2 regions of the Pseudomonas wadenswilerensis genome follow, and region 2 is predicted to be linked to the other one. Evidence: predicted binding sites of a transcription regulator. Region 2 holds the regulator's gene; the other holds the start of a gene.
The links. The regulator sigma-54, encoded in region 2, starts transcription at its own class of promoters, with help from an activator protein. The targets are predictions, from matches to a motif close to ANTGGCATNNANNTTGCTNT.
Positions count from the first base shown of each region.

Region 1: flgB (flagellar basal body rod protein FlgB) is a predicted target of sigma-54. The motif match lies at 3,192-3,211, and genes of this name have one in related genera.

Region 1 covers NZ_CP087191.1:1,603,892-1,609,051, reverse strand. The annotation lists gene LOY45_RS07475 (hypothetical protein) at 1-111, opposite strand, end outside; gene flgE (flagellar hook protein FlgE) at 184-1,509, opposite strand; gene flgD (flagellar hook assembly protein FlgD) at 1,540-2,283, opposite strand; gene flgC (flagellar basal body rod protein FlgC) at 2,299-2,742, opposite strand; gene flgB (flagellar basal body rod protein FlgB) at 2,746-3,153, opposite strand; gene LOY45_RS07450 (autotransporter family protein) at 3,405-5,160, shown strand, end outside.
Region 2 covers NZ_CP087191.1:1,047,126-1,052,285, reverse strand. The annotation lists gene lptC (LPS export ABC transporter periplasmic protein LptC) at 1-428, shown strand, start outside; gene lptA (lipopolysaccharide transport periplasmic protein LptA) at 415-939, shown strand; gene lptB (LPS export ABC transporter ATP-binding protein) at 940-1,665, shown strand; gene LOY45_RS04795 (RNA polymerase factor sigma-54) at 1,845-3,338, shown strand; gene hpf (ribosome hibernation-promoting factor, HPF/YfiA family) at 3,420-3,728, shown strand; gene ptsN (PTS IIA-like nitrogen regulatory protein PtsN) at 3,741-4,205, shown strand; gene rapZ (RNase adapter RapZ) at 4,208-5,062, shown strand; gene LOY45_RS04775 (HPr family phosphocarrier protein) at 5,083-5,160, shown strand, end outside.

The DNA of each region.
Region 1 (5,160 bases), 560 kb from region 2:
CACCAGGCGCCCGGTGACCTGGCTTTCCCAGCGATACCAGGGCGCGGCATCAGCCCAGGCCTGGCTCATCAACAGCACGGCGAACAGCGCCATCAGCAATCGTTGCAACATGATCGATACCTCTGAAATGCAAGACCCCTTCCGAGAAAGGGGTCCGCTCACACCGATTACCTCACACCCGCATCAGGTCATCTGAATGATGGTCTGCATGATGGTGCTCTGGGTCGAGATGGTCTTGGCGTTGGCCTGGTAGTTGCTCTGCGCCTTGATCAGCTCGACCAGCTCGTTGGTCAGGTTGACGTTGGAGTCTTCCAGCGAGTTGGAAGCGATAGCGCCCAGGGTGCCGGTCTTCGGCGCATCGATACCCGGAATACCCGACGCGTAGGTTTCGGTCCAGCGGGTGCCACCCATAGGTTGCAGGCCCTGCTCGTTGGCGAAGCTGGCGATGGCGACCTGGCCGATGGCGCGCGACTGCTGGTTGCTGAAGCTTGCGAACATCACGCCGCTGGAGTCGATGCTCAGGCTCGACAGAATCCCGGTAGCGTAACCGTCCTGGCTTTGCGACAGGCGCGTGGTCGGGGTGTTGTACGAGGTGGTGTCGGTCATGTCGATGGCGATGCCGCCAGCGTTGGCGGCCGAACCGTTGGTACCCCAGACCGGAGGCTTGGCGTTCGGATTGGTCACTTCGGCAGGGATCCAGCCGGTCAACTTGAAGACCTTGTTGACCACCTCGTAACCCGAGCCCGCGGCACCGGCAGTCATGGTCTTGACGCTACCGTCGGAGTTGAACTCGATGGTGCCTTCCAGCGCCTTTGGCGGCTCTTCGGCCGGGTTCAGCGGGTTGCGGCCATCGATCAGGGTGTACGACTTCCAGGTGTTGGTCCCGGTCTTGACGTAGTACTGATCCATGACGTGCTCATTACCCTGGCTGTCGTAGATCTTGGTGGCGAAGGTCTTGTTCCAGCTGTTTTCGTCAGTCGGGCTGAAAGTGGTGGCCGCCGGGATGATCTTGTCCGACGAGTTCAGGTTCAACCCCTGGTCGATCGAAGTGGTGCTCTTGGGCGCCAGCGCCGAGGTATCGATCTTCAGGTCGGTCAGCACGCCGTTGATGATCTTGCCGTTTTCATCGACACCGTAGCCGCGCAGGCGCAGGCCGTCAGCGGTGACGACGTAGTTGTCCTTGTTGGTCTGGAAGGCACCGGCGCGGGTGTAGCTGAGCGAGCCGTTGTCGCTCAGCACGAAGAAGCCCTGACCCTGGATGCCCATGTCCAGCACGTTGCCGGTGTTGTTGATTTCACCGTTCTTGAACTGCTGCGATACCGCTGCCAGGCGCACACCGTTACCGATGTTGCTGGTGCCAACGCCCAGCTTGTTGGCCGAGTAGACGTCGGCGAATTCCGCGCGCGACGATTTGAAACCGGTGGTGGCGACGTTGGCGATGTTGTTGCCGGTCACGTCCAGTTGCTTGTTGGCTGCATAGAGACCGCTAAGGCCGATATTGAATGACATCTTTCACTCCTTGTGCCGCGTTAGCCGGCTCTATATACCGATGGTTTGGACTTTGGACAGGGCGATGCTGCCCAGGCCGGCAAGATTGAGCATCATCTCGCCGCCAGTCTGACTGATGGTGACGCTGCTGACGGTGGCCGGCAGCATGGTGTACATGTCCAGCTGCTTGCCATCGACGGTGGTCTTGGCGGCAAAGGTGTAGGTACCCGGATCGACCTTCTCGCCCTTGTCGTTGGTACCGTCCCAGACGAAAGAGGCATTGCCGGCCTTCTGCGCCCCCATGTCGATGGTCTTGACCAACTTGCCATCCTTGTCGGTAATGGTGACGGTGGCATTGCTGACCGCCTGCGGAACCACCACCGAACCGTTGAGGCTCTTGGTGGTATCGACCACGGCCTTGTCGGTCTGGGCAACCACCGAGCGACCGACCAGCGACGAGGCCTGCAGTGCCTGCGAAGACTTGTAGTTGCCGGAAATCGCGGTCACCGACTCGTTCAGCGAGGTGATGCCTTCCAGGCTGCTGAACTGCGCCAACTGGGCCACGAACTCGCTGTTGTCCTGCGGATCGAGCGGGTTCTGGTGCTGCATCTGGGTCACCAGCAACTGCAGGAACGCGTCCTTGCCCAGTGCCTGCTTGTTGGCGCCGGTCTTGCTGTTGGTGGCCGAGGCGATACCGGCGGCACTGTTGGCACTGGTTTCGCTGTTCTTCTTGCCCGACGCCTTGATGACGTCGTTCAGGCTTACGCCGGCTGTTGGATCGTTAACGCTTGCCATTGGCTTCGTCCCTTATCACTGACCCAGGGTCAGGACCTTCTGCATCATGGTTTTGGCCGTGTTCATCAGCTCGGCATTGGTCTGGAACGAGCGGCTGGCGGAGATCATGTCAGCCATCTCTTCCACCACGTTGACGTTCGGGTAGTAGACGTAGCCGTCCTTGTTCGCTGCCGGATGGTTCGGCTCGTAGCGCGCCTCGAGATTGCTCTGGTCCTCGACCACGCCGAGCACCTGCACACCTTGGCCGGCAGCATCCTGGTCCTGGAACAGCGACTGGCTGACACCGGCCTGGGCCTGCTGGAAGGTGGTGGCAAATACCGGGTGACGGGCACGGTAGGTCTGGTCGATGCTCGACGAGACGGTCTCGGCGTTGGCGATGTTCGAAGCGACGGTGTTCAGACGCGTGGTCTGGGCGCTCATGCCGCTACCGGCAATGTTGAAGACACTGGCGAGGGACATGACTTACTCTCCGCGCAGGGCCGATATCAGCCCTTTGAATTTACTGTTGAGCAGCGTGAAGCTGGCCTGGAAGCCCACGGCGTTTTCCGCGTAGCTCGACTGTTCGAGCTGGGCATCGACGGTGTTCTGATCGATCGACGGCTGCATCGGCGTGCGGTACTGCAAGGACTCGTCGCCCATGCTCAGGCCTTCGGCCTCGATGTGCCGGGCGTTGGTACGATCCAGCGCGAAATGACCCTTGCTGGTCTGCTCGGCCTGGGCCGCCAGAACCGAAGCGAAGTCCATGTCGCGCGCCTTGTAGTTGGGCGTATCGGCGTTGGCGATGTTGTTGGCCAGCACCTCGGCACGCTGGGCGCGAAAGCCCAATGCCTTTTCGTGGATGCCGAGCGCTTTGTCGAAGCTGATGCTCATGTCGGGGAAACCTTCGAAGGTTTTTCGTTGACTGAGCTAGAGCAAGAGCCATGCCAAAAAACAAAACCCCGTAAATACGGGGCTTTGAGGAGTTTGCCGGTGGCGGCAATGCCAGAAAAGCGGCAAAGGATTTCCGCCGGGTGTCAGCAAAGCGGCAATCGCTGGCACTGCGACACTAGCGAACCTTACCCAAGCACGAACCACTTGTTTAATATCGGCAGCACTGCAAACGCCTCTCAAGGAAGAAACGCGTGCCACGCTCACTGCTCAACCGATCCGTCCTGGCGCTGGCTGTCACCAGCGCCCTGCCCGCCCAGGCACAGACCCTAGCACTGGCGGAACAAGGCTTTACCGCGACCCGCCTGACCAGCACTGAAAACCTCGAGCTGACCGGTGCAGTCCATACGACAGGGCCCGGCATGACAGGCGTGAACCTGAGCGGCGGCAACCTCCAGGGCAACCTGATAAACCAGAGCAGCATCCAGGTTATCGGCCCTGACACAGTAGCCATGCGCCTGGCAGGCGATGGCAACGCGCCCCTGCAACTCGACAGATTCATCAACCAGGGCACCCTGGACGCCAGCGGCGAGGGTGCAACCGGCCTACTGATCGATGGCGTAGCGTTTCATCAAGACAATCAGATCATCAACAATGGCACCATCCGCGCCACCCAGACCGCCATTGCAATAGTCGATGCAAGCGTCAACGTAGCAACGGACGACCCGGTCTGGGGCCCCGACCGGGACCGGCAACCCTTGACCCTCATCAACACCGGCAGCCTGTTTGCGACCGGCAATGCCATCGATGCGAGCGCAACGGATCGACAGGTCAATGTCACGCTGAATGATCAAAGCAGCGTGCGCGGCAACCTCAAAGGCCTGAGCAACATCCAGGTACTGGGTGATGTGCGCGTTGATGGCAGCCTCATCGAGGTCAACAAACCAGGACTCTTCGGAGCAAAGGGTTGGCTATCTGTCGGCTCGGGCTTTCTCGAGCGCACCGGCAACCTGCAACTGCAATCAGCCCATACCACCCTTGACGGCAACCTGGGCATCAACCAGGGCTCATCACTCAGTTTGACCCTGAGCAGCACTACCCGGCCGGATACCCCGATACTGGACGTCAGTGAAACCGCCGCCTTCGGCGCCAACAGCCAGATCAGCCTCACGGCCACCGGCAGCGACTTCAGCGCCCAGGGCAGCCGCTATATTCTGCTGCGCGCCGACCAGTTGAGCATTGCCAACAACACCCTGGACGTTGTCAGCAGTTCCGCCCTGCTGAGCGTCGACAGTTACAGTTTCGACGAGCACAGCATCCAGGCAACGGTCACCGGCAAAGGCCAGGACGCGATCGACCAGATGTTGCTGCGCCAAGGCGCCACCAGCAACACACGCGCAGCACTCAACGCTTTTACCAGCGACCGAGTGCTGGCAACTCTCGAGGCCAGCAACCCGTTACTACAAGCATTCGCCAACAGCGACGAGCGCGAACTGGCCCAACTGGCCAGCCAACTGACCCCAGAGATCAATGGCGGCGCCACCCAGGCAGCAATGACCAGCCAGCGCCTGAACAGCGAGGCAGCCAACCGGCGCAGCGCTCAACTGCGCGAGCAGGACTCACAGCCATCCGGGCTATGGATACAAGGCCTGTACAACGATGCCGCACAAAGCCGCCGTGACAGCATCCAGGGTTACAACGCCTACAGCCGAGGCATTGCCATTGGTGCCGACACCAGGATCAACGAGCAACTGACAGCCGGCCTGACCTACAGCTACATCACCACCACCTTGAACGGCAGCAATCGCAACGCCAGCGAAGTCGACAGCCAAGCTTTCACCCTGTACGGCGGCTTCACCCAGGACAACTACTTTGTCGACGCCAGCCTGACCTATGGCCTGAACAGCAACCAGAGCAAGCGAGACATCGCCGGCAGCCGCGCCAAAGCCGATTACGACAGCGACCTGCTGGGCTTGAACCTGACAGCTGGCTACACCTACCGCATTACTC
Region 2 (5,160 bases):
CGATCAATGCCCATAGCGTGCAGTTCCTGCCCGACGGCAAGATGCAGTACGAGATGACCGCCGACAAGGTCGAACACCTCAAGGTCAGCGAAGTCACCCTGCTGACCACGCCTGACCTGCAGATGTACCGCGGCACCACCTACCCGTGGCACGTGCAGAGCGAGCGCGGCGAGGTCAACCCCGATGGCAGCGAAGTCGAATTGATCGATTCGGTACGGGTTGCCCGCACCGATGAAAAAAACCGCACCATGATCATTACCACCAGCCGCATGACGGTATTCCCGCAGAAGCAATATGCGCAAACCGAGCAAGCCGTTAGAATCGACGGCGCCGGTGGCGTAACTACGGGCAATGGAATGAAAGCGTATTTGAAAGACGGCAGGATGGACCTGCTGTCCAACGTAAGAGGACAGTATGAGGCTCGTTAAAACCCTCCCCTTTTTGCTCAGCCTGAGCGCAGCACTGGGAAGCGCGAGCGCCTGGGCCCTGCCGACCGACCGTGACCAGCCGATCCGTATCCAGGCTGACCATGCTCAACTGGATGACAAACAAGGCGTCGCCACCTACACCGGTGACGTGATCATCACCCAGGGTTCGATGATGATCAAAGGCAACACCGTGACCATCACCCGCACTGCCGGTGGCGACATCGACGTGGTGACCTCGGTGGGCAACCTGGCCTACTTCGAACAGCAGCAGAGCGCGGCCAAGCCAGACAAGATGCAAGGCTATGGCAAGACCATCCAGTACAATGCGCCGCAAAACCGCATCGTCCTGATCGACCGCGCCAAAGTGATCAACGAAGGCAACACCACCGAAGGCGAGAAGATCGTCTACGACACGGTGAAACAGATCGCTACCGCCGGTCGCGGTGGCAAAGTCACCGAGTCGCGTCCGCGCATCGACATGGTGATCCAGCCGAAGAAGAAGGCCGAGTAAATGGCAACCCTCAAAGCCCAGCACCTGGCCAAGAGCTACAAGAGCCGGCAAGTGGTTCGCGACGTCAGCCTGTCGATCGACAGCGGCCAGATCGTCGGCCTGCTCGGCCCCAACGGCGCCGGCAAGACCACCTGTTTCTACATGATCGTCGGCCTGGTCCAAGCCGATCAGGGCCGCGTCCTGATCGACGACCTCGATGTCAGCCACCAGCCCATGCACGGCCGCGCCCGCGCCGGTATTGGCTATCTGCCGCAGGAAGCCTCGATCTTCCGCAAGCTGTCGGTGGCCGACAACATCATGGCGATCCTCGAAACCCGCAAGGACCTGGACCGCGATGGCCGGCGCAAAGAGCTGGAAAGCCTGCTGCAGGAATTCCACATCAGCCACATCCGCGACAACCTCGGCATGAGCCTCTCCGGTGGCGAACGCCGCCGCGTCGAGATTGCCCGCGCCCTGGCCACCGCGCCCAAGTTCATTCTGCTCGACGAACCCTTTGCCGGTGTCGACCCGATTTCGGTCGGCGACATCAAGCAGATCATCCACCACCTGAAGGCCAAGGGCATTGGCGTTCTGATCACCGACCACAACGTCCGTGAGACCCTGGATATCTGCGAAACCGCTTACATCGTCAACGATGGCCAACTGATCGCCGAAGGCGATGCAGAAACCATCCTGGCCAACGATCTGGTCAAAGAGGTTTACCTCGGCCATGAGTTCCGCCTGTAGGCTCAAGGTGTAAGGCGCTGCCAGAGCGCTCTCGATCAAGCCAGTTCATGGCTTAATTGTTACGGCGCTCTAGGCAAACGCTGCAATTTCAGGCATATAATTTGCTTAAAGTTGGCGCTTCGGTGCCCTTGTAGTGGATGGCGCATGTGCGCCGGCAAATAAGGTGTTAAGCCCCTGCCATGAAACCATCGCTCGTCCTAAGAATGGGCCAGCAACTGACGATGACCCCGCAGTTGCAACAGGCCATACGTCTGCTCCAGCTTTCTACCCTGGACCTCCAGCAGGAAATCCAGGAAGCGCTGGAATCAAACCCGATGCTCGAGCGCCAGGAAGATGGCGACGACTTCGACAACAGCGACCCGATGGCCGACAACGCCGAGAGCAAACCCGTCGCCGAAGTTCAGGAAACCAGCTTCCAGGAGACCGCCCCGACGGTGGACAACCTCGAAGAAGGCGAGTGGAACGAACGCATCCCCAACGAGCTGCCGGTCGACACCGCCTGGGAAGACATCTACCAGACCAGCGCCAGCAGCCTGCCCAGCAACGACGATGACGAGTGGGACTTCACCACCCGCACCTCCGTTGGCGAGAGCCTGCAAAGCCACCTGCTCTGGCAACTGAACCTGGCTCCGATGTCCGACACCGACCGGCTGATCGCCGTGACGTTGATCGACTGCATCAATAACCAGGGCTACCTCGACGAAACCCTGGAAGAAGTCTGTGATTCCTTCGACCCCGAGCTCGACATCGAGCTGGATGAAGTCGAAGCCGTGCTGCACCGTATTCAACAGTTCGAACCGGCCGGCATCGGCGCGCGCAACCTCAGCGAGTGCCTGTTGCTGCAACTGCGCCAGCTGCCGCCGCGCACGCCGTGGATGGCCGAAGCCCAGCGCCTGGTCAGCGACTACATCGACCTGCTCGGTGGCCGCGACTACAGCCAGCTGATGCGCCGCATGAAGCTCAAGGAAGACGAACTGCGCCAGGTCATCGAGCTGGTACAGAGCCTCAACCCGCGCCCCGGCTCGCAAATCGAGTCGAGCGAAGCCGAATACGTGGTGCCGGACGTGATCGTGCGCAAGGACAACGAACGCTGGCTGGTCGAGCTCAACCAGGAAGCGGTCCCCCGCCTGCGGGTCAACCCGCAGTACGCCGGCTTCGTTCGCCGCGCCGACACCAGCGCCGACAACACCTTCATGCGCAACCAGCTGCAGGAAGCGCGCTGGTTCATCAAGAGCCTGCAAAGCCGCAACGAGACCCTGATGAAGGTCGCCACCCAGATCGTCGAGCACCAGCGTGGCTTCCTCGATCATGGCGACGAAGCGATGAAACCGCTGGTGTTGCACGATATCGCCGAAGCGGTGGGCATGCACGAGTCGACGATTTCCCGGGTGACCACGCAAAAATACATGCACACGCCCCGCGGTATTTACGAGCTGAAGTACTTTTTCTCCAGTCACGTCAGCACCTCCGAAGGCGGCGAATGCTCGTCCACGGCGATCCGCGCGATCATCAAAAAACTGGTTGCAGCGGAAAATCAGAAAAAGCCATTGAGTGACAGCAAGATCGCTGGTTTACTGGAGGCACAAGGCATCCAGGTAGCACGTCGCACCGTCGCCAAGTACCGCGAGTCCCTCGGCATTGCACCGTCGAGCGAGCGCAAGCGATTGATGTAACGGCTCCTGAGGTGTGCCACCGCAGTTCAGTGGCAGGCGCAACACCTGCCTCTTATGCACCGGCAACAAAGGAGAAGCTGTATGCAAGTCAATATCAGTGGACAGCATGTAGAAGTTACTCAGCCCCTGCGTGAGTACGTCGAGCAAAAATTGAAACGGCTGGAGGGGCATTTCGACAAGATTACCAATGTGACGGTAATCATGAAGGTCGAGAAGTTGCAGCAGAAGATTGAAGCAACGCTGTTCATTCCCGGCGGCGAAGTGGTTGCAAATGCCGAACACCAAGACATGTATGCAGCGATCGATGCCTTGACTGACAAGCTCGACCGCCAACTGAAAAAACACAAGGAAAAACAGCAAAGCCTGCTGCAAGGTGCAGCGGCCCGCTGATCCCCCTCATCCATGATCCGACTTGAAACCATCCTGACCCCCGGCCGTTCCCTTGTGAACGTGCCGGGCGGCAGTAAAAAGCGTGCGCTCGAACAGATCGCCAATCTGATCGGCAAACAAGTGCCCGAGCTGGACACCCAGGACGTGTACGAAGCCCTGATCGCCCGGGAAAAACTGGGCTCTACCGGCTTCGGCAACGGCATTGCCATTCCGCATTGCCGCCTCAAGGGCTGCGAATCGCCGGTCAGCGCACTGTTGCACCTTGACGCCCCTATCGATTTCGACGCCATCGATGGCGCTCCGGTCGACCTGCTGTTCGTACTGCTGGTCCCGGAAGCGGCTACCGATGCGCACCTGGAGCTGCTGCGCCAGATCGCCAGCATGCTCGACCGCCAGGACGTACGCGACAAACTGCGTGCGGCCACCAGTAACGAATCCTTGTACCAGGTCGTGCTGGACGTACAAAACGGGCACTGAACATGCGCTTGATCATCGTTAGCGGCCGGTCCGGCTCCGGCAAGAGCACCGCCCTCGATGTACTTGAGGACAACGGTTACTACTGCATCGACAACCTGCCGGCGGGCTTGCTGCCGCAGTTGGCCGAAAGCGCCCTGATCAACACTGAATTGATGCAGCCCAAAGTGGCCGTATCGATTGACGCGCGCAACCTGCCCAGCCACCTCTCGCGCTTTCCCGAGTTGCTTGAGGACGCCCGTAGCCGGCACATCCAGTGTGACGTGTTGTACCTGGATGCCGATGAAGAAACCCTGCTCAAACGCTTCTCGGAAACCCGCCGCCGCCACCCGCTAACCAACAACGAACGCTCGCTGGCCGAAGCGATCGAGGTCGAAAGTGAACTGCTCGGACCGATCGCTGACCTCGCCGACCTGAAAATCGACACCACCAACCTGAACCTGTATCAGCTGCGTGATTCGATCAAGTTGCGCCTGCTCAACCAGCCGGAGCCAGGCACGGCATTTCTGGTCGAGTCCTTCGGCTTCAAGCGCGGCATGCCGGTAGACGCCGACCTGGTGTTCGATGTGCGTTGCCTGCCCAACCCCTACTGGAAGCCGGAACTACGTGACCATTCGGGCCTCGAGCAACCGGTAATCGATTACCTGGCAGCGCAGCCGGATGTCGAGGACATGTTCCAGGACATCTCCAGCTACCTGCTCAAATGGTTGCCACGCTTTGCCGCCAGCAACCGTGCTTATGTCACCATTGCCATTGGCTGCACTGGCGGCCACCACCGCTCGGTGTACCTGACCGAGCGCCTGGGCCAGTTACTGCAACAATCGTTAAAGAACGTCCAGGTCCGCCACCGCGACCTCTAGCCCACAGGACCAGCGCCTCGATGCCCGCAAAAGAAATCACCATCATCAACAAGCTGGGGCTGCACGCCCGGGCGGCGGCAAAGTTCGTTGGAGTCGCT